4 regions of the Streptomyces sp. NPDC048650 genome follow, and region 1 is predicted to be linked to each of the others. Evidence: riboswitches for the same ligand, from Rfam matches in the RefSeq annotation. Region 1 holds a riboswitch; each other region holds the start of a gene.

Region 1 (5,069 bases):
CTCGGCGGCCCGCCGGGCGATGGCGTCGGCCAGCCCGCGCTCGCGCAGCCACTGCAGGGCCCGGACCGTGCCGCGGGTGCCGGGCAGGACCACCAGGTCCGCGTCCACCAGCTCCTCGGCGCGGTCCACGAAGCGCACCACGACGCCCGGCTCGGCGGCCAGCGCGTCCACGTCCGTGAAGTTGGACATCAGGGGGACCGCACACACCGCGACCCGCAGCACGTCCGCGCCGACCGGCGGAGCCACCACCGACTCGCGGACCGCGCCGCGCAGCGACACCCGCAGCCCGTCCTCCTCGTCGATGCCCAGGCCGTGCGCGTACGGCAGGACGCCCAGCGTCGGCCGGCCGCTCAGCTGCCGCATCATCTCCAGCCCGGGCTCCAGCAGGCTCACGTCGCCCCGGAACTTGTTGACGAGATACCCCGCCACCAGCTCCTGGTCCTCGCGCGAGAGCAGCGCCGTGGTCCCGAAGAAGGAGGCGAAGACGCCGCCGCGGTCGATGTCCCCGACGATCACGACGGGCAGCCGGCCGGCCCGCGCGATGCCCATGTTCACGATGTCGGTGCGGCGCAGATTGATCTCGGCGGGGCTGCCGGCCCCCTCGCAGATCACCGCGTCATGGGTGCGCCGCAGCTCGGTCAGGCAGTCGGTCACCGTGCCGAGCAGCTGTTCCTGCCGTCCCGCGTGGTAGCCGCGCGCACTGAGCTCGCCCACCGGCTTGCCCAGCAGCACCACCTGGCTGCTGCGGTCGCTGCCCGGCTTGAGCAGTACGGGGTTCATCAGCGCGGTCGGCTCCACCCGCGCCGCGGCCGCCTGCATCGCCTGCGCCCGCCCGATCTCCGCCCCCTCGCGCGTCACGAAGGAGTTGAGCGACATGTTCTGCGCCTTGAACGGCGCCACGCGCACGCCCTGCCGGGCCAGCCAGCGGCAGATGCCCGCCGTCACCACGCTCTTGCCCGCGTCGGACGTCGTACCGGCCACCAGCAGACCACCGCCGAGGGCCGGAGCCGCTCCCGTCATGTGCCCGTTCACCGGGTCCTCCTCCTGAGCCGTGCGGCGCCGAACGCCAGCCGTCCCGCCACCGTCGCCGCCAGCGCCAGAGCGTTCACCCGCCGCGAGAGCCGCACCGCCCGTGCGATGTCGGCCACGTCCGGTGGCGGCGCCGCGCCGTTGAGCACCGGGCGGTGTTCCACCCGGCCGCCGTAGGTCAGGGTGCCGCCCAGCCGGACGCCGAGCGCGCCCGCGAACGAAGCCTCCACCGGGCCCGCGTTGGGGCTCGGGTGCGCACCACCGTCGGCCCGCCAGGCCCGCAGCGCACCGCGCCGGTCGGGGCCCGCGAGGACGGTCAGCGCGGCGGTCAGCCGGGAGCCGGGCCACCCGGCCACGTCGTCGAGGCGGGCCGAGGCCCAGCCGAACCGCCGGTAGCGCGGCGACCTGTGACCGACCATCGCGTCCAGGGTGTTCACGGCACGGAACGCCACCAGGCCGGGCACCGAGCCGAGCGCGCCCCACACCAGGGCGCCCACCACCGCGTCCGAGGTGTTCTCCGCGACCGACTCCACCACCGCGCGGGCCATCTGCGGGCCGTCCAGCGCCTGCGGATCGCGGCCGCACAGATGCGGCAGCCGCTCCCGCGCCACGTCCAGGTCGCCCGCCTCCAGCGCACCGCCGACCGCCCGCGCCTCCCGGCCGAGCGAGGTGCCGCCGAGCACCGCCCAGACGGTCGCGGCGGTCACCGCGGTCCGCGCCGGGAGGCTGCCGTGCACGGCGCGCTGCAGGAGTGCGGCACCGGCGGCCGCGCCGCCCGCGCACAACAGTGCGTGCGCCGCCCCGTATCCGCGGTGGTCGCGCCACAGTCGACGCTCGACGGCGCCCGCGGCCCGGCCGAAGGCGGCCACCGGATGGCCGCGCCGAGGGTCCGCCACGATCAGGTCACCGAGGAAGCCGAGGGCCGCGCCGCACGCGTAGGCCGCGTGTTCGCCGCGCATCGGATCAGGCCGCCGTCTGGCCTCGAAGGGACACGGCGACGGCAGGGCGCGGGCATCTCGAACGGCGGCCGGGCATGGTGATATGTCCTCACTCAGGGTCCGCGCCCTGGCTCGACGTGACGGCGACAAGAGTCTCCTGGCTCCCGGATCGGCGCTTCCCCCGGCCTTCCAGTCCGTACCCACCGACCCCTTCGGGCAGGCGCGCGACGGACCGTGACCTTCGCTGGAGGAACGCTCCCCGGTGACAGTGGCGGGACCGCGCCGGATTCGCACCGGACTTCCTCAGCTGTCGCCGAATGGCCCGGGCAGTCCACCACGCCCCGCGAATGCCCGTCAACTCACCCTTGACCTGCGACGCAGCCCTGTGGCAGGGGGTGTGGCGCGGGCCACAGGGTGTCCGGTGCGTCACCGACGGTTGCCCCTGGGCCCGGTCCCGCGCCACCATCTGGTGCACGGTGGGCGATGGGGCCCGCCGGAAGGGGGGCCGGGGGATGCCGGACAGCGCTGACCGAGACGAGATCCGCCAGGAGATCCGCATCAGGATCACAGGCACGCACAATCCGGAACAGGACGGTGCGGACCTGCGGGCGTGGCTGGAGCGGGAGCCGTGGCTGACCAGCCGTCGGCACGACTGGGCGCTGCGCCCGCGGCCGGCGGCCGAGGGCGCCGACGAGGCCGGCCCCGCCGACATGGCCGTCGGCGTGGACGACGTGATCCTCGTGGTCGTCGGCGCGGTCGCCGCGGAGATCACCAAGAGCCTGACCATCGCCCTGCAGGAGTGGCTGCGGCGGCGCAAGGAGGAGCGCTCCGCGGGCGAGGAACCCGCCGTCGTGGTCGGCGAGGGCGACGGTGCACTGCGCGAGCTCGGCGGCGCCGAGGGCGGCAGCACCGCCGGGGACTGAGCGGATGTCCGAATACGACGCGCGCGGCAAGACCAACCGGGCGCTGCTGATCTGTGTCGGCGACTACAAGAACCTCCGCCCGCTGCCCGCGGTGCGGGACAACGCCGAACAGCTCCGGCGCGTCCTTGCCGACCCCGGCACCGATCTGTTCACCGAGGACGAGGTCCGCGTCTGCAAGGCCCAGGAGCCGTGGGAGGTGGAGCAGGCGCTGGACGCCGTCACCGACGAGGCACGCGGCCTGCTGCTGGTGTACTTCTCCGGCCACGGCCGGGTCGGCCCGGACGGCGGCAATCTCCAGCTGATGGTCGGCGCCTCGAGGTCCCGGCTGCACAAGACCGTCTCCTGGCAGGACACGGTGCTGCCCTACCTGGACAACGCCCGTGCCGACCGGATCGTCGTCGTCCTGGAGTGCTGCTACGCCGGAAACGCCGGCGAAGCCGTCCACCGCTGCCGCAGACCCCTCTCGCTGCTGATGGCCGCGCAGCCCAACCGCCGGATCTTCAGCGGCGAGGAACCGGCCGGCGGCAGCGTCTTCACCCGCGCCGTGGTCGCGGTCCTCGAACGCGGCATACCCGGCAGGCGCTTCGTCGCCTTCGACGACCTCGTACAGGCGCTGCGCGAGGAACTCGCCGACGAGCGGACCCCGATGGGCGACGTCTGGGAGCCCCGCTCGGCGAAGCAGAACACCACCGACGACGTCGTCCTCTCCTTCGCCACTCCCGAGGTCCGGCCCCCGACCCCACTGCGGGTCCGCTTACGCCGCTGGCTCAACCCGGTGCTCCAGCACTGGATCCGCCTCCTGCTCACCCTGGCGATCGTCTTCGTGCCGGCCACCGCGGGCGTCGTCCTGCTGAACCTCCCCGGCGCCGCACCGCCCTGTCCGCCCGCCCTCGAACTGCGGCTGCTCACCGACCCCGAGGCCGAGGCGACCCTGCGCCGGGTCGCCTTCGACTACGAGATGTCCGCCGCCAACATCCGCCCCCTGTCCGGCGAGAGCGACTACCCCGACGGGTGCCGGCGCGCCCAGATCACCGTCTACTCCGCCGCCAAGGACCAGACAGACCAGGGCTTCGCCGCCGCCGACCGCTGGCAGGGCGAGGCGCGGGGCACCGGCCGGAGCGGGCCGGACGGCAAGGGCGTCGAGCCCCTCCACCGGCCGGGCCCGCAGCCCGACCTGTGGATCCCCGAGTCGACCGCCGACTACGACGAGGCCCGCCGCCTGATGCCGGCCGGCGGATCCCCCGCGACGCTGCGCAACACCGGCCCGGTCGCCTACACCCCGCTCGTCGTCGGCATTCCGTCGAAGAAGCGGCTGGACGACGTCGAACGGGCCGGCGCCCCCTGGCGGGACCTGCTCACCGGGGCCGACCGCGGGCACCTCGAACTCCTGCGGCCCAGCCCCGTCCTGTCCGGTACCGGCCTGCTGCACACCATCGGCCTCTACCTCGCCAACGACGGCTCCGCCATCGGCTCCTCGGGCACGCCCGGCCCCGACACCGCCCTCGCCGACCGCGCCGAGAGCCGGCTGTCCGCGCCGGGCAGCCAGTACGCGGGCAGCACCGAGCTCCTGTGCTCGCTGCGCCCCGGCGTGAACGGCATCGGCGGCGGCGGGGCCGGCCCGCAGGCCGCGGCCACCTCCGCGCCGCTGGTCTCCGAGAAGTCCCTCGCCGACTTCAACCTCGGCCGGGCCACCGGAAGTTGCCCGGCCCTGCCCGCCCCGCTCGGCCCCGGCAACCGCTACGCCGCCTACTACCCCAAGAACGTCCCGGCCCTCGATCACCCCCTGATCCGGGTCGACTGGCGCGGCGCCGCCGACGCCACCCCCCGGCAGGCCGCGGTCGGCCGCTTCGCCCGGTGGCTGCGCACCCCGGACGGCGGCCAGCGCACCCTCACCGCGCAGGGCTACCGCGGGGTGCCCGGAGAGGACGGCACGATGCCGCAGCCGCCCCGCGGCTCACCACTGCTGGACAGCCGCGCGGAGGTCGACCCCGACGCCGGGGTCACCCCCTTCACCGCCGACCCGGACCAGGTGTCGGAGGTCCTCGACGGCTACCACAAGGCGCAGAAGTCGAGCCAGGTGCTGATCCTGATGGACACCTCCACCTCGATGGCCGACGGCGGCAAACTGCCGATCGCCGTCGGCGCGGCGGGCCGGGCGCTGGAGATGGCCGGCGCCCAC
Region 2 (5,069 bases), on a different contig from region 1:
GCAGTCCGGGTTGACCCAGAGGCGCTCGGCGGGGATGGCCTCAAGTCCCTTGCGCAGCAGGGCAGCTGCCTCGTCGGCGCTGGGCACGCGAGGGGAGTGGATGTCGTAGACACCGGGGCCGGCCTCGCGCGGGTAGCCGTGCTCGGCCAGCTCCCGGGCGACCTGCATGTGGGAGCGGGCGGCCTCCAGGCTGATGACGTCCGCATCCAGATCGTCGATACCCTGCACGATGTCGCCGAACTCCGCGTAGCACATGTGCGTGTGGATCTGAGTCCGGTCCTGTACCCCGCTGGTGCTGAGGCGGAACGCCTCGGTGGCCCAGGCCAGGTACGCGGCATGGTCGGCGGCGCGCAGCGGCAGCGTTTCGCGCAGCGCGGGCTCGTCGACCTGGATGACCGACGTGCCCGCTTCCTCCAGGTCGCCCACCTCGTCGCGCAGCGCGAGCGCCACCTGGCGGGCGGTGTCGCCCAGCGGCTGGTCGTCGCGGACGAAGGACCAGGCGAGCATGGTGACCGGGCCGGTGAGCATGCCCTTGACGGGACGGCCGGTCAGCGACTGGGCATAGGAGGTCCAGCGCACCGTCATCGGCTCGGGCCGGGAGATGTCGCCGGCCAGGACCGGCGGCCGGACGTAGCGGGTGCCGTAGGACTGCACCCATCCGTGCTGGGTGGCCAGGTAGCCGGTGAGCTGCTCGGCGAAGTACTGCACCATGTCGTTGCGTTCGGGCTCGCCGTGCACCAGGACGTCGATGCCGGCCTTCTCCTGGAAGCCGAGGACGTCACGGATCTCGGTCTTGATGCGGTCCTCGTAGCCGGCCGTGTCGATCCGCCCGGTCCGCAGGTCGGCGCGGGCGCTCCGCAGTGCGTCGGTCTGGGGGAAGGAGCCGATGGTGGTGGTCGGCAGCAGCGGCAGCCCGAGGTGGGCCCGCTGGGCCGTTGCGCGCGCGGCGTACGGCGCCGAGCGGCGGCCGTCGGCGTCGGTGACGGCGGCGGCACGGGCACGCACGGCCGGGTCGTGGGTGAGGGCGGAATTCGCCCGGGAGGCCAGGTCGGCGCGGTTCGCGGCGAGTTCGGTGGCGATGGTGTCGGTGCCCTGTGCCAGGCCCCGTGCCAGGGTCACCAGCTCCGCGGTCTTCTGCTTGGCGAAGGCCAGCCAGCGGACGATCTGCGGGTCGATGTCGCGTTCGGCGGTGGCGTCCAGCGGCACGTGCAGGAGAGAGCAGGACGCGGCCACGTCGACCCGGTCGGCGAGGCCGAGCAGGGTGCCGAGGGTGGACAGCGACTTCTCCAGATCGTTGATCCAGATGTTGCGGCCGTTGACCACGCCCGCGACCAGGCGCTTGCCCGGCAGACCGCCGGCGGCCGCCAGCGCGTCGAGGTTGGCTGCGGCCGCGTCGGTGAAGTCGAGCGCCAGACCGTCCACCGGAGCCTTGGCCAGGACGGGCAGGGCGTCGCCGAGCCGGTCGAAGTACGAGGCGACCAGAAGCTTCGGACGGTCGGTGAGGGAACCCAGCTCGCGGTAGGCGCGTGCGGCGGCGTTCAGCTCGGCCGGGGTGCGGTCCTGGACGAGGGCGGGCTCGTCGAGCTGCACCCACTCGGCGCCGGCGGCGCGCAGATCGGCGAGGACCTCGGCGTAGACCGGCAGCAGCCGGTCCAGCAGCGTCAGGGGCTCGAAGTCGGCAGCCACGCCCGGGGCGGGCTTGGACAGCAGGAGATAGGTGAGGGGCCCGACGAGAACCGGCCGCGCGGTGAGACCGACCGCGAGGGCTTCCTTGAGCTCGGCGACCTGCTTGGTGGAGTCGGCGGTGAAGACGGTGTCCGGCCCCAACTCCGGCACCAGGTAGTGGTAGTTGGTGTCGAACCACTTCGTCATCTCCAGCGGCGCCACGTCCTGCGTGCCGCGCGCCATGGCGAAGTAGCCGTCGAGCGCGTCGGCCGAGACGGCGGCGCGGTGACGGTCCGGGACAGCACCGACCATGACGCTGGTGTCCAGCACGTGGTCGTAGTACGAGAAGTCACCTGTGGGCACCTCGTGGATGCCGGCGTCGGCCAGCTCCTGCCAGTGGGAATGGCGCAGGGTGCGGGCGGTCTCCTTGAGGGCTTCGGCGGTGACCTTGCCCTTCCAATAGCCCTCGATTGCCTTCTTCAGTTCCCGGTGCTGTCCCTGGCGGGGGTAGCCGTACACGGTGGCCCGTGCTGCCGCGGCTGCGGACTTCGCTGTCACGGAACTCTCCTTCGCGGATGTGCCTGCAAGCCCCGGCGACGGGACGAGGAACGCGAAGCGGTGACGGACCGGACGGAACCACGGTGCGTTCGCGACGCACGTGTCCGCCTGGTATGTACGCCGACCCGCCCTCGAGGTCACCGGGATCTCCGTCCACGCATGGGCGTGCACGGGCAACGGGCAGGTCTTCGGACTCGCGGGCGCGCCTGCCGGAATCCTCCGGCGGGCACCTACTGGCCGTCGCTTCCCGGATCCGCGGCTCGGATCCAGTGCGTATGACGGCGGTCGTTCCCACTCACCGCTGCGGGGCAGTCCCGGATTCTCACCGGGTTCCCTCTTACGACGCGGCCCGTCTGGCGGACGGGGCGAACCAATTGCCCACCCAGCCTAGAGCGTGGCCCTCGTATCGGGTGCCTTTGCTCACATGTCGGACTGTGAGATGAGCCACCGGCGGGGTGCGGTTTCAGGGCGCGGCGGCGATGTCGGCGCGCACGCCGTCGTCGGTGGGCGGTCCCGCGGTGCGTCGGACGGCGAGCGGTGCGTCGGCTGTCACATGGCCGGAAATGGCCCTGCTGACCAGATGGCGGCCAGACGGTGGCCGGACGAGGCGCTCGCCGCCCAACGCAAGAGCACGGGCTTCGGTCACCGTCGACGCGCAACGGGCCCATCCGGCCGTGGGCGACGTACACCGGCGTGCAACAGCGGGACGCGCGGGCGGGGTTCTAGCCTCCGCGCACGGGAGACACGGCATCTGCCGGCGGCTCCGGGTCATCCGCCCGCAGCAGGCAGGCATCCATGATCCAGCCGTGACGCTCCCGGGCCGCGGCACGCAACTCCAGTACCCGGTCGGCGACTTCGGCCAACGGTCCGGAGACGAGCAGCTCCTCGGGTGTGCCGACGTAGGCGCCCCAGTACACCCACCAGCCCTCCTCCTGGTGGACGGTGAGTGCCGCACCGACATCGAGCATCACGGCGACGTCCTCGCCCTCGGCGAGCCCGGACCCGGCAACGTGCCGACCGGGTGCGATCCGGACCGGGCGGCCGAGCCGGGTCAGTGTCGTACGGTGCCGGGCGGCCAGCACCGAGAGGCTGCTCACCCCGGGAATCACGTCGTAGGTGAAGGACACCGCACCGCGGCCGACGACCTCTTCCAGCGTGTCGATCGTGCTGTCGTAGAGAGCGGGGTCACCCCACACCAGGAAGGCGCCGGTCCCGCCCGGCGCCAGCTCGTCCCGGATGAGGCGCTCGTACAGGGCGGCGCGGCGGTGGCGCCAGTCGACGACCTGCGCCTGATAGCCGGCCGGGCTCGCGGGGGAGCGATCGCGGCGCGGGTCCGCGGCCTCGACCACCCGGTGCCCGGGACCGGCGTGCTCGGCCACCAGATTCCTGCGCAGCCGGGTCAGCTCGGATGCCTGTGCGCCCTTGTCCAGGAGGAAGAACACCTCGCAGTCCCGCATGGCCCGGACGGCGGCCAGCGTCACATGATCGGGATCCCCTGCGCCGATCCCGATCACCAAGATCCGCCGCCGGCCGTCTCCGGTCATGAGGACACCGTCCCGGACGGCGCCGTCGCACACGCGGCCGGAACGGGGCGGCTGGGCGTGGGGCCCCCGTCCGGGCCGTCCGCTTCGGCCTCCCCCTCCCCGCCGGTCTCTCCCGGGTACATGATCTGGACGTCACGCAGCAGACCGTTCACCAGGTCGTCCAGGTCGAGTCGCTTCTCCACCGAGTGAAGGTGCGTCAGCCCGGCCCGGAGGGCGACGCGGGGCGGGGCGAGGAGCTTGCAGCAGTCCTCGTCCGGCAGCACGGAGATCTCCGCGGTGCCGATGGACCGGGCCTCGTCGATGATCTCCTGCTTCTCCCAGCCGACCAGCGGCCGCAGCACCGGCAGGGTGGCGGCCTCGTCGACGGCGGCCATGTTCGCCAGGGTCTGGCTGGCCACCTGCCCCAGACTGTCACCGGTCACCAGGGCCTCCGCTCGGGTCCGGCCCGCCAATGCGGAAGCGGCGCGGACCATCAGCCGTCGCTGCGCGACGACCTGAAGCCTGCCGGCACCCGCGATGGCCAGTTGCTTCTGCGCGTGGCCGAGGGCGATGACGTGCAGCCGCCCCCCGGGCTGGTAGCGGTTGAGTTCACGGGCGAGGGCGTAAGCCTTGTAGACGGACGCGGCGTTCGTGAACGGAGCGCCGGTGAAGTGGACGAAGTCGCAGCGCAGTCCACGGCGCATCGCCCGGTAGGCCGCCACCGGCGAGTCGTACCCGCCGGAGAGCAGCACCAGGGCGCGTCCGCTGGAGCCGACGGGCAGTCCGCCCGGCCCCGGATGACGGGTCCAGGAGACATAGCTCTCCTTGTGATCGACCTCGACCGAGACCCGTACGTCCGGGCTGGAGAGGTTGACCGGCACAGGGCCCAGGGCCTCCCGGACGCGCGCCCCGAGGAAGCGCTCGAATTGCGACGAGGTCATCTCGAAGCTCTTGTCCCGGCGCTTGACCCGCACGGCGAAACTGATGCCGGGCCGCTCGGCGCGAACGGCGGCGAGCGCGTCCACGGCCGTCTTCGTGATGTCCGCCACGGTGCTCGGGACGCGCACGGCGGGCTCCACCGAGTTGAACCCGATCACCCGGCGGGCGCGCTCCACCAGGACATCCTGCGAGACCTCGCCGCCGAGCACGGTGACGTTCTGGCCGTCCTTGATCCACGTGGAGCCGCCGACGCCCCGCAGGGCGCGGCGGAGGTTGTCGTGCAGCCGCTCGGTGAACAGGTGCCGGTTGCGGCCCTTGAGGAAGACCTCACCATGCTTGAGCAGGACACAGGTCCCGCTCGGGTGGGGCGTTCTGGGGGAGGGG
Region 3 (5,069 bases), on a different contig from region 1:
CGGGGATCGTGACGCCGGAGCACTTCCGCCACCATGTATGGACGGCAGCCGGCTACGGCGATCAGCTCGACCCGAAGGCGCAGTTGGACTCTCCGTGACGCCAATCCGGGTGCTCCTCGGTCACACAGGCTTCGCTCCGCCCACCGACACCTGCGACACCTGCGTCAGCCAGCCTCGTGCCGCAGCCAGCGACGGCCGAGGCTGATGTCGCCGTCGCCGGCGCGCCCCGTCGGAACGCGCCCGATGGATGAGTGTGGCGGCAGTTCAGGGCGACTGTGGCTGCGGCCGTCGTCCGGCACCGGTGAGCGAAGCGGTCCGCGTATGCGGCTTTGGTGCATGAACGTTGTCTCGGCGGTGAGGGGGGCAGGGAGGGGGTCGCCGCAGGTTGCGGAGAGGCTGGGGGGTCGGCGGGGACCGGGCGGTGGCCGCCGAGGGGGCGGTCGGCCGGATGGTGGTTGTTCGTGGTGGGGGTGCTGTGTATCGTCGTAGTGAGTGACTTGAACTTTCAAGTAAATAGCATCGCCCTCGACACCGGAAGAGCGTTCGCCATGACATCCCCCCTCAGCACTGTCCAGATTCCCCGGCTCGGTGTGGACACGCGCCATGCCGCGTCCCCCCACGGCTACGACACCGGCCTGTTCGTCCTGCGGGTCGTGCTCGGACTGACCATGGCCGCCCATGGGGCCCAGAAGCTGTTCGGCTGGTTCGGCGGTGGCGGGCTGGCGGGGACCGGGAAGTTCTTCGAGATGAGCGGTTATCCGTCGGGGAAGACGATGGCGCTGGTGGCGGGGGCGAGCGAAATGCTCGGCGGGCTGGGCCTGGTGCTGGGGCTTCTCACGCCGCTCGCTGCCGCGGCGGTCGTGGGCACGATGATCAACGCGCTCGCCGTGAAGTGGGGCGGGGGCTTCTTCGCGCCGAAGGGTGTGGAGTACGAGCTGCTGCTGACGGCCGGCGCGGTTGCGCTGGCGCTGGCGGGGCCCGGACGCTGTGCCGCCGACCGCCTGCTGCCCGTGCTGCGGGCGCACCGGCTCACCCACGGTGTGATCGCGCTGGTGCTCGCCGTCGTGGCCGCAGGGGGCGTGCTGCTGGTCCGTGCCTAGCGCACGGCGGGGATCCGTAGAGACAGCAGGACCGTGGCGCCCTGGGGGCGTTGCGGCGGAAGAAATGGGAGAGGGCTGTGTCCGTACGACGTCTCAATCACGCGGTGCTCTACATCCGCGATGTGGCGCGCTCCGTCGCCTTTTACACCGAGGCCCTCGGCCTCACGCTGGATGTCGAGATACCCGGGCGCGCCGCGTTCCTCAGCGCGCCGGATTCGCTCAATGACCACGATCTGGGGCTGTTCGCGGTGGGCGCTGACGCACCGGGTCCGGAGTCGGGCCGGGCCGGGCTCTACCACCTGGCGTGGGAGGTCGGCACGCTCGGCGAACTCGCCGCGACCGAGGCCCGGCTCGCGGCCCGCGGCGCCCTGGTAGGTGCCACGGACCACCTCGTCTCCAAGTCCCTGTACGCCAAGGACCCGGACGGCAACGAGTTCGAGGTGATGTGGCGGGTGCCGCGGGAGGATTGGCCGGGCCCGGACGAGACGCACCGGCTGCGGCCGCTCGATCTCGCGGCGGAGCTCGAGCGCTGGGGGCCCGACCTGATGACCGGTGCGGCCGCCGGCTCGGCCACCTGACGGGCGGTACGGCAGAAGCGGTGGACGGGCCCTGTGTGCCGGTTCACCGGCCGGGCGTCAGGAGCCCGACGCCGCCCGGGCGTTGCCCGGGGGTCAGGAGCCCGACGTTGCCCGCGTTGCCCAGCGCTTCTCGACCCCGGCCAGCCGCCAGTACGCCAGTGCCGCCGCCCACACCAGCACGAACAGGCCGACGATGATGAAGCCGACGTTGTCGAGGTCGAGGCCGGAAATCCAGCCGGTCACCGCGTCGTTGAGGCCGAGTTTGTCGTGCAGGACGGTGACCAGCTCGATCGTGCCGATGAGGAAGGCGACGGCGATGGACAGGCCGGTGATGGTGAGGTTGTAGTAGACCTTGCGCACCGGGTTGGAGAACGCCCACTGGTAGGCGAAGTTCATGAAGGTGCCGTCCAGGGTGTCGAAGAGGCTCATTCCGGCGGCGAACAGCAGCGGCAGGCACAGCACGGCGTACCAGGGCAGACCGGCCGCGGCGCCGCTGCCCGCCATCACCATCAGCGTGACCTCGGTCGCCGTGTCGAACCCGAGCCCGAAGAGGAAGCCCAGCGGGAACATCTGGCCCGGGCGGGAGATGGAGCGGGTGAACCGGCCCAGGACGCGATTCATGAAGCCGCGCGAATCGAGCCGCTGCTCCAGCTCGGCCTCGTCGAAGCGGCCCTCGCGCAGACCGCGGAAGACCCGCCAGATCCCGGCCAGCGCGATGAGGTTGAGGGCGGCGATGAGGTAGAGGAAGCTTCCGGACACCGTGGTGCCCACGGTGCCCAGGATCTGGTGGGTGCGGGACCGATCGTTGAGCAGGGTGCCCGCGAGCTGGGCGCCGCCCGCGACCAGGGCGGCCATCGCGACGACCACGCTGGAGTGGCCGAGGGCGAACCAGAAGCCCACCGAGACCGGCCGCTTGCCGTCGGCCATCAGCTTGCGGGTGGTGTTGTCGATGGCCGCGATGTGGTCCGCGTCGAAGGCGTGCCGCATGCCGAGGGTGTAGGCGGTGATGCCGAGCCCCACGCCGAAGACCTGGCTCCCCACGGTGTAGCGGTGCGGGACCACGAGAAGGAAGAGCACGCCGAAGGCGACGACGTGCAGCCCGGCTATGACGGCGATCAGGCCCGCCGTGCGGACGGTGTCCTGCCGGCGCCAGCGGAACGCGGCGGGGGCAGGGGTCGTCGGGGTATCGGTGGACAGGGCCATCCGTCGGTCACGCTCCAGCACCTCGTGGATCAGTTCGTGAGATGCCGTGGCCGGTCTCCTGGCTTACGGGTGCACGCATCCGCTCCCGCCTTCCCGGCCGCGGGCTGCGGTCAGTGGCGCCGTATGCGCTCACGCGCGTACGGAAGGAACGGAGACTTCCCGATCACAGTGGCGAGGGCCGCTCCGGTCTGGGACCACAAGGTCCGTCACCGGTCTTCCCGAACACCACGGCACAGCCACTCTAACCGCCGACCCCGAACGTCACCGACGGCCCCTTGGCGGCCGGACCCTCAGCGCGGCAAGGCCGACAGGAAGGCCCGCAGTTCGCGGTCGAAGAGCACGGTGTTCTCCAGGTTGACCATGTGGGCGGCGGCCGGTATCCGGATCCGGCGGGCGCCGGGGACGGCGAGGGTGATCGCGTGGGCGTTGGCGGCGATGTCCGTGCTGTCGAGGTCACCGTCGAACACGATCGTCGGCACCCGTATCTCGGACAGCCGGCCGGCGGCGCCGACTTCGACCGGCATACCGGCACCCATGCCGTCGGCGTGGACCTCGACCGTCGCCGCGGCCGAGGCGCGCATCCGCTCGCGCAGCCCGGGATGGACATCGGACGGTCCGCGGTGCGGGCCGTCCACCCACATCCGCAGGAAGTGCTCGACATACCGCTCCATGCCGTCCGGTGCGCCGATCGCCGCCACCTGTGCGCCGATGTGCTCCAGGATGAACGGGTCGGTGAAGGCGCGGCCGCTGATCCCGGGGGAGGCGAGCGCCAGGGCGCCGACCCGCTCGGGGTGGGCGACGGCGGTGTCGAGGGCCACCCGGGCGCCGTGCGAAAGGCCGACGAGGACGGCGCTCGGCACATCCAGGGCGTCGAGGAGGGCGCAGAGATCGTCGTGGTTGGCCCAGTCCCCGGCCACGGTGGAGGACAGGCCGTGGCCGCGGGAGTCGTACCGGATCACGCGGTGGCCGGAGCCCACCAGCCAGGAGAACTGCTCGTCCCACATGCGCTGGTCGAGCACACCGCCGTGCAGCAGCACCACCGCCGGGCCCTCGCCGGCCGTCTCGTAGAACAGCTCGCCATCCCTGACCGGCACGGTGCCGTTGTCGAGTTCGGTCCAGGCGCTGTACGGGTGGGTCATGCTGCGTGCACTTCCTTGTGTGGGCGGGGACGGGGAGCGGGCCGTCCCCGGCGTGGGCCGGTGGGGTTATTCGGGTTGGTTGTCCTTGTTGTCGAGATCCTCTGGGGCAACGTGCGAGCCGTCCGCCAGGTGCCGGAATTCCTCGCCGAGTCGGTCGAGTACGCGCAGCGTCGTCGAGATGTCGTCCGCGGACAGGTCGGTCAGTCCGCGGCGGAGTTCGCCGGCCTCGGACTCCTGGATTCCGCGCATCACCTCACCGCCCTCGGCGGTGAGTCGGATCAGCGAGGAGCGGCGGTGTGCGGGGTTGGGTGCCGTCACGACCAGGCCCAGCTCCGAAGCGTGGTTCACCCAGCGCTGTACCGGTTGTCGGTCGAGGCCCAGTGAGCGGGCCAACTGCGGCACCGTCCGCGGGCCTTGGCTGCGCAGCGCGTCGAGCAGCGCGTGCTCGCCGGCGGTCATGCCCGTGCCCTCCAGCTCCCGCTCCACCGCGCGCACGATCGTGCGGTGCAGGGGCCACAGGCGCCGTATGACGTCGTACAGCAGCTCTTCGGTGGGGGCCGACTCGTCGCCGGCGCCCGACTCAACGACACTCATGATGTCATGATGACACTGGAGATGTCGTTTGGGAAGGGTGTCCGTGCGGAAGGCTGTTGGTGAGGTGACGGGGGCGACGAGGAAGGAGGCGGGCGGCGGATGACGGTGCGTTTGCTGCGCGCGGTGGGAGCGGCCACCGCGGTGTACGGCCTGGCGGTGACGGCGCTGCCGGGCCTGTTGGCCCGGCCCTCGGGGCTCGTCGACGACGAGGGGCGCACCGCGCGGGAGACCCGGACGGCGTTGCGCCCGCTCGGCTGGCGCGACGCGGCGAGTGGACTCGCGATGGTGCTGGCTCCCGCGGGGCCGTCGCTGCGCACGGCGGCCTGTGTGCGCATCGCCGCGGACTTCGGCGACGCCGTGCTGCTCGCCGCCACCCTGCCGGGGCGCGAGCGGAAAGCGAAGGCGGTGGCGGTGTCGCTGGGGTGGGGCGCGTTGTCCGTCGTGGGTCTGCTGAC
Region 4 (5,069 bases), on a different contig from region 1:
TCCTGCTCGCCGCCCGCGTGGCGGGAGTCACCGCACCGCCGGCCGAACTGGTCCCGCTGGTCGTGCTGGCGCTGCTGGCCATGGCGCTGCCGCTGAACATCGGCGGCTGGGGCCCGCGGGAGGGCGTCGCGGCATGGGCGTTCGGCGCGGCGGGGCTAGGCGCGGCGCAGGGGCTGACCACCGCCGTCGTCTACGGTGTCCTGGCCTTCGCGGCCGCCCTGCCGGGTGCCGGGGTGCTGCTCGTCCGCTGGGGGAGCGGACTCCGCGCCGGCCGCCCGCAGTTCGAGCTCGAAGAGGGTGTCCTCGCCGAGCAGGGTGCGCCGCAGCGGCGGCCGTAGCGCGTCCCGCATGACCGGCGTGCCGGGAAAACGCAGGCCGGGCACCCCGTCACCGAGCAGCACCGGGGCGACGGTGAGATACAGCCGGTGGAGCGCACGCTCCCGCAGGAACCGCGACACGGTGACGCCGCCACCCTCGACCAGTACCCGGCCCAGTCCGCGCCGCGCCAGGGCGGCCAGCAGGCGGTGCGGGGCGAACGCTCCGGGCTCCGGAAGCACCAGCACGTCCACACCGTCGGTCGCCCGGCGGGCCCCTTCCGGCCCCACCACCCACACCGTCGGGGCCGCCCCGTCCGTGAACACCCGACGCTGCCGCGGCACCCGCCCGTGCGGATCGATCACCACCCGGACGGGGCTGTCGCCCGTGCAGGCGCGCACCGTCAGCCGCGGGTCGTCCGCCACCGCCGTACCCGCCCCGACGACCACGGCGTCGGCCAGTGCGCGCAGCCGGTGCAGATGGCGCCGGTCCTCCTCCCCGGTGACGTAGTCGGCGTCGCCGGTCCGGGTCGCGATGAAGCCGTCCAGGCTCTGCCCGAGCTGCGCGAAGGCGAAGCGGGGGCCGGCCAGGCAGAGCGGCACATAGCATGCGGCCAACTGCGCCGCCTCCGGTGAGGCGGGCGCTCCCCAGCACAGCCCTCCGTCGCCGTCCGGGACCAGGCCGGCAGCCGCGGCATCCCGTGCCGTGCGGATCCGGCGCAGCCGGTCCCAGGCCGCTTCCACGCCGAGTGCCTCATCCATGGCCGTCCCCCTGCGGAGCGAGCAGCGCGGCGTACTCGCCGAATGCCTCGACGAGCCCGGCCAGCAGCTCCCGTCCCTTGCGGGCGGAGGCGAGGGAGGGGCGGCCGAGGACCCCGGAGTCGGTGTACGCCGGCATGCCGAGAGTGAGCAGATGCCTGCGGTCGTCGGCGAGGTGGTCCGCCGATGCGTGCCCGGGCCGGACGAGTTCGGGATGGGCGTGCAGCAGGATGGATGTCTCCAGCTCGCCGGCGTGCATATCGCTGTGTGCGGACGTCTCCACCCCCGCCCGAGTGCGGGCCGCGTCCCAGTCGGCCGGGCCGGGGAAGAGAGCCATCCGCGTCCCCGTGCCGCCGGATTCTTGAACGATATTGCGCAGTACGTAATTTCCGCCGTGTCCGTTGACGAGAATCAAGGAGTCGATTCCGGAGCGGCGCAGCGAATCGGCGATGTCCGTCACGACGGTGTGCAGGGTACGGGCCGAAATGCTGACCGTGCCGGGCCAAGCCGCGTGTTCGTGGGAACAGGAGATGGTCAGCGGTGGCAGCAGAAGTGCGGGACGGCCGGCGGCGACCTCGTCGGCGACGGTGCAGGCGATGACCGTGTCGGTGATCAACGGCAGGAAAGGGCCGTGCTGTTCGAAGCTTCCGACGGGAAGGAGGGCGAAGTGCGGCTGCCGCTCCCGTACGTCCTGGGTGGTGTCCGCCGTCAGTAGCGCGCGGGCCGAATTCCGGGGTACCGGTGCGGTCATGGTGGGGTGCGGCCTTTCGTCGCGCTCGTTCGCAGGGCCGTCGCAGCATAGGCATCAGGCCAACTCATGCCAACCGGGTGCCCACCCCGGTACCATCACGCCATGACGGACCTCCATGCCGGTATCGCTCTCGATGACGACAGCCAGGTCGAACGGGTGGTGGAGGTCCGGTTGCCCACCGCGCACGGCGAATTTCTGGCCGTCGGCTATCTCGCGGTCCGCAGCGGCATCGAGCAAGTGGCCTTGGTGTACGGCGATGTGGCGGCGCAGCAGGTGCTGACCCGGGTGCATTCGGAGTGTCTGACCGGAGATGTCTTCGGGTCCACGCACTGCGAATGCGGCGACCAATTGTCCGCGGCGCTGCGGGCGATCGTGGCGGCCGGGCGCGGCGTTCTGGTGTATGTGCAGGGCCACGAGGGCCGGGGGATAGGGCTGTTGGCCAAGCTCCGGGCGATGAAACTCCAGGAGGGCGGGCTGGACACGGTCGAGGCGAACATCGCGCTCGGACTTCCGGTCGACGCTCGCGAATACGGCGTCGCGGCCGGAATGCTGCGGGATCTCGGCGTCGGGTCGGTAAGGCTGCTGTCGAACAATCCGCGTAAGCGGGAGGCGCTGCTGCGGCATGGTGTCACCGTCGCCGAACAGGTTCCGCTGCTGATGCCGCCGGGTGCGGAGAACATCCGCTATCTGCGGACGAAACGGGAGCGGCTCGACCACGATCTGCCGCATCTCGACGGCATTCCCGGGCTGTTCTGACGGCATAAGGGCCCGCGACCGGGGTCGCGGGCCCTTATCGGGGTGCCGCATCAGGGGCGGCCCAGGAGGCCGCCGCCGCGAAGGCCGTACCCGCGGCATCCGGAATCGCCGGAGCAGGGAGCCGGAGAAGCCTGCGGTACTTCGTCGACGGGCGGCAGGACGGCAGGACGGCGTGGGCGGGCGCGAATGCCGCGCCGCCCGCCACCGTTGACCGGATCCCGATCAGTGGCAGGGGAATCCGAGGAGGTGGCGTCCGTCGTGGACCCACTCGTGGACGTCCGTTCCGGAGAGCAGTGAGGTGGCGCCCTGCTCCGCGCCGATGAAGTACAGCAGGACCAGCATCAGGACACCGGTGAACAGTGCCCAGGGGGCGATGGCCTTGAGGGGGATCGGGGCCGGGGCGATGGTGCCGGTGGCCGGGGGTGCGATGGTCTGAGCCATGGCGGGACCTCCTGGTAGGGGGAACTCGCGTCCCTGGTTCGTGGAGTGCGCACGCGATATGTCGGGTCTGGCTCGCCCGGTCCCGGCCCCGCTGGGGCTGCGTCAAAACCGGACATACAGTGGCGCGACCGCGCCGGGATCCCACCGGCTTCCGTCATGTCGTCGTCAATATCATCGGGAAGGTATCGCGTACCGACCGGCGGGCCAAGGTCGTGCGAGGGGCGGAGGGACGCAAGGAGGGGCGCGCTGCGGCGTCAACTCACCGGAAAGGGAACGTCGTTGCCGTGGCGGGCGGACTATGAGAGAAGAGGACATGACAACTCGGGTGATGCTGGTCTCGCCGGCCGCCGGTGACGCGCAGCGCGAGGTGCGTTTCGATGACGACGGGCCGCTGAGCGAGGCCGGTCTGCGACGGGCCCGCGCGGTGGCCGGAAATCTGCCGTCCGCGGACCGCGTCGCCGTCTCGCCCTCCGTCCGGTGCCGCCGTACGGCCGCGGAGATCGGGTTGCCGGGAGAGTCCGAGCCGGCGCCGTCGGGCTGTGCGATGGGGCGCTGGCGCGGCCGAACCCTGGCCGAGGTGGCCGGGGCGGAAGGGGAAGGGGTGTCCGCCTGGCTGTCCGACCCGGACTTCGCGGGGCACGGCGGCGAGTCGCTGCGCGAGCTGTGCGAGCGGACCGGGGAGTGGCTCGCGGGGCTCGTGGCCACTCCCGGGCGGGTCCTGGCGGTGGTGGAGGTGGACGTGGTGCGTGCCGCCGCGGTGTGCGCCCTGCGGGGGCCCGTGGAGGTCTTCTGGCGGCTCGACGTACCGCCGCTCACCGTGACGGAGCTCAGTGGCCGGGGCGGGCGCTGGAACCTCGGGTTGGGGCGGGCCCTGCGTCGGGACTGACGGCGGGCTGTGAGGGCCCGTATCGATCGTCTTCAGGGTAAAGGCGACATAAGCGCAAAATAAGCGCAGAATAAAGAGTGCGCGGTTCCTTTGCCGCGGTACGGCCACGCTTGCGGAGCGAAGGAGGCGAGTCGGATGGCCGACGTCTCACACCACAGGGGAGATCTCGCAGGTCACCCCGATGTTTCTGAGATGCAGGCGCGATACGAGCGGGTCCTCGGCGGACGTGACGTGATCCTCGTGGACGGGCCGGTGTTCCTCGTCGGCCTGTACTGCGCCGCATCACCGTGGATCGTCCACTACGCGGCCTCGCAGCCCGCACTGTTGACCCACAACCTGATCCTCGGCATCGCCATCGCGCTGCTGGCCGTCGGGTTCACCGTCACACCCGACCGCATGTACGGCCTGAGTGGCGCGATGTGCGCCATGGGCGTGTGGATGATCGTCGCGCCCTGGATCGTCGGCAGCGGCCCGGACGCGGGCGTGATCCTCAACAACATCATCATCGGAGCCCTCACCTTCCTGCTGGGGGCGATGTGCATCGGCGCGGCCGCCAAGAGTCGCCGCACGACATGAGGCAGGCCCCGGAACGGGGCGTGTGACAGACCGTCGGCCCGCCCGCCCTCATCGAGGGTGGGTGGGCCGACGGCCGTCCGGGGCCAGCAGATTCCCGGAGAACCCGGCCAGCATCACTCCGCCCGCCATCAGCAGGCCCTGGCCGAAGGCGATGCCGGAGCCCAGCCCGACGAGCCCGGCGGCCAGCAGCAGCCAGGCGGCGCCCCGCCTCAACTGCCCGGCACGGTCGCCGGGTCGGCGGTCGTCGTCGGGGAACACAGGGGTGTTCCTCCCTCCCGGAGTGGGTCGGCGGTCGCGTCGCACGGGCGGATCGCAGGGGTCGTTGTCCCGGTGATCCCGAGATCTTAGGGTTACCTCGCATGATGCGGTGCGGCGGGCAACGGGCCGCACTGCCACAGGCGTTGTTGTGCCCGGTGCGACCCCGTCCGTAACGCGGCGATCGCGCCCGCCGTGCCCGTGAACAGAGAGGTGTCTCCCATGTCCCAGGAGAATCGGCCGGTCGACGAGGGCCGCGAGGTACTGACCCGGATCGCCTACGGCGCCATGGCGTCGCACACCCTGGGGGCCGCCGTCCGCCTCCGGATCG

Evidence for each region. Region 1 has a riboswitch for cobalamin ahead of ACGFML_RS35040 (cobalamin biosynthesis protein). Riboswitches for the same ligand answer to the same signal wherever they lie in the genome.
Region 2: linked by a shared signal. The riboswitch ahead of metE (5-methyltetrahydropteroyltriglutamate--homocysteine S-methyltransferase) and the one ahead of ACGFML_RS35040 (cobalamin biosynthesis protein) in region 1 are both predicted to bind cobalamin.
Region 3: linked by a shared signal. The riboswitch ahead of ACGFML_RS12260 (HoxN/HupN/NixA family nickel/cobalt transporter) and the one ahead of ACGFML_RS35040 (cobalamin biosynthesis protein) in region 1 are both predicted to bind cobalamin.
Region 4: linked by a shared signal. The riboswitch ahead of ACGFML_RS32230 (CbtB-domain containing protein) and the one ahead of ACGFML_RS35040 (cobalamin biosynthesis protein) in region 1 are both predicted to bind cobalamin.

The regions. Positions count from the first base shown of each region.
Region 1 is NZ_JBICVM010000020.1:59,513-64,581, forward strand. It holds gene ACGFML_RS35035 (cobyric acid synthase) at 1-1,020, opposite strand, end outside; gene ACGFML_RS35040 (cobalamin biosynthesis protein) at 1,029-1,988, opposite strand; cobalamin riboswitch at 2,118-2,273, opposite strand; gene ACGFML_RS35045 (hypothetical protein) at 2,480-2,890, shown strand; gene ACGFML_RS35050 (caspase family protein) at 2,895-5,069, shown strand, end outside.
Region 2 is NZ_JBICVM010000013.1:72,412-77,480, reverse strand. It holds gene metE (5-methyltetrahydropteroyltriglutamate--homocysteine S-methyltransferase) at 1-2,223, opposite strand, end outside; cobalamin riboswitch at 2,385-2,613, opposite strand; gene cobF (precorrin-6A synthase (deacetylating)) at 2,946-3,767, opposite strand; gene thiI (tRNA uracil 4-sulfurtransferase ThiI) at 3,764-5,069, opposite strand, start outside.
Region 3 is NZ_JBICVM010000003.1:649,777-654,845, forward strand. It holds gene ACGFML_RS12250 (DoxX family protein) at 549-1,100, shown strand; gene ACGFML_RS12255 (VOC family protein) at 1,178-1,678, shown strand; gene ACGFML_RS12260 (HoxN/HupN/NixA family nickel/cobalt transporter) at 1,772-2,881, opposite strand; cobalamin riboswitch at 2,912-3,126, opposite strand; gene ACGFML_RS12265 (alpha/beta fold hydrolase) at 3,172-4,020, opposite strand; gene ACGFML_RS12270 (MarR family winged helix-turn-helix transcriptional regulator) at 4,087-4,614, opposite strand; gene ACGFML_RS12275 (hypothetical protein) at 4,714-5,069, shown strand, end outside.
Region 4 is NZ_JBICVM010000016.1:26,651-31,719, reverse strand. It holds gene ACGFML_RS32250 (lysylphosphatidylglycerol synthase domain-containing protein) at 1-338, shown strand, start outside; partial or broken gene ACGFML_RS32245 (RibD family protein) at 441-1,076, opposite strand; gene ACGFML_RS32240 (creatininase family protein) at 1,069-1,824, opposite strand; gene ribA (GTP cyclohydrolase II) at 1,927-2,580, shown strand; gene ACGFML_RS32230 (CbtB-domain containing protein) at 2,803-3,021, opposite strand; cobalamin riboswitch at 3,064-3,209, opposite strand; gene ACGFML_RS32225 (histidine phosphatase family protein) at 3,335-3,907, shown strand; gene ACGFML_RS32220 (SPW repeat protein) at 4,043-4,483, shown strand; gene ACGFML_RS32215 (hypothetical protein) at 4,532-4,741, opposite strand; gene ACGFML_RS32210 (methyltransferase) at 4,961-5,069, shown strand, end outside.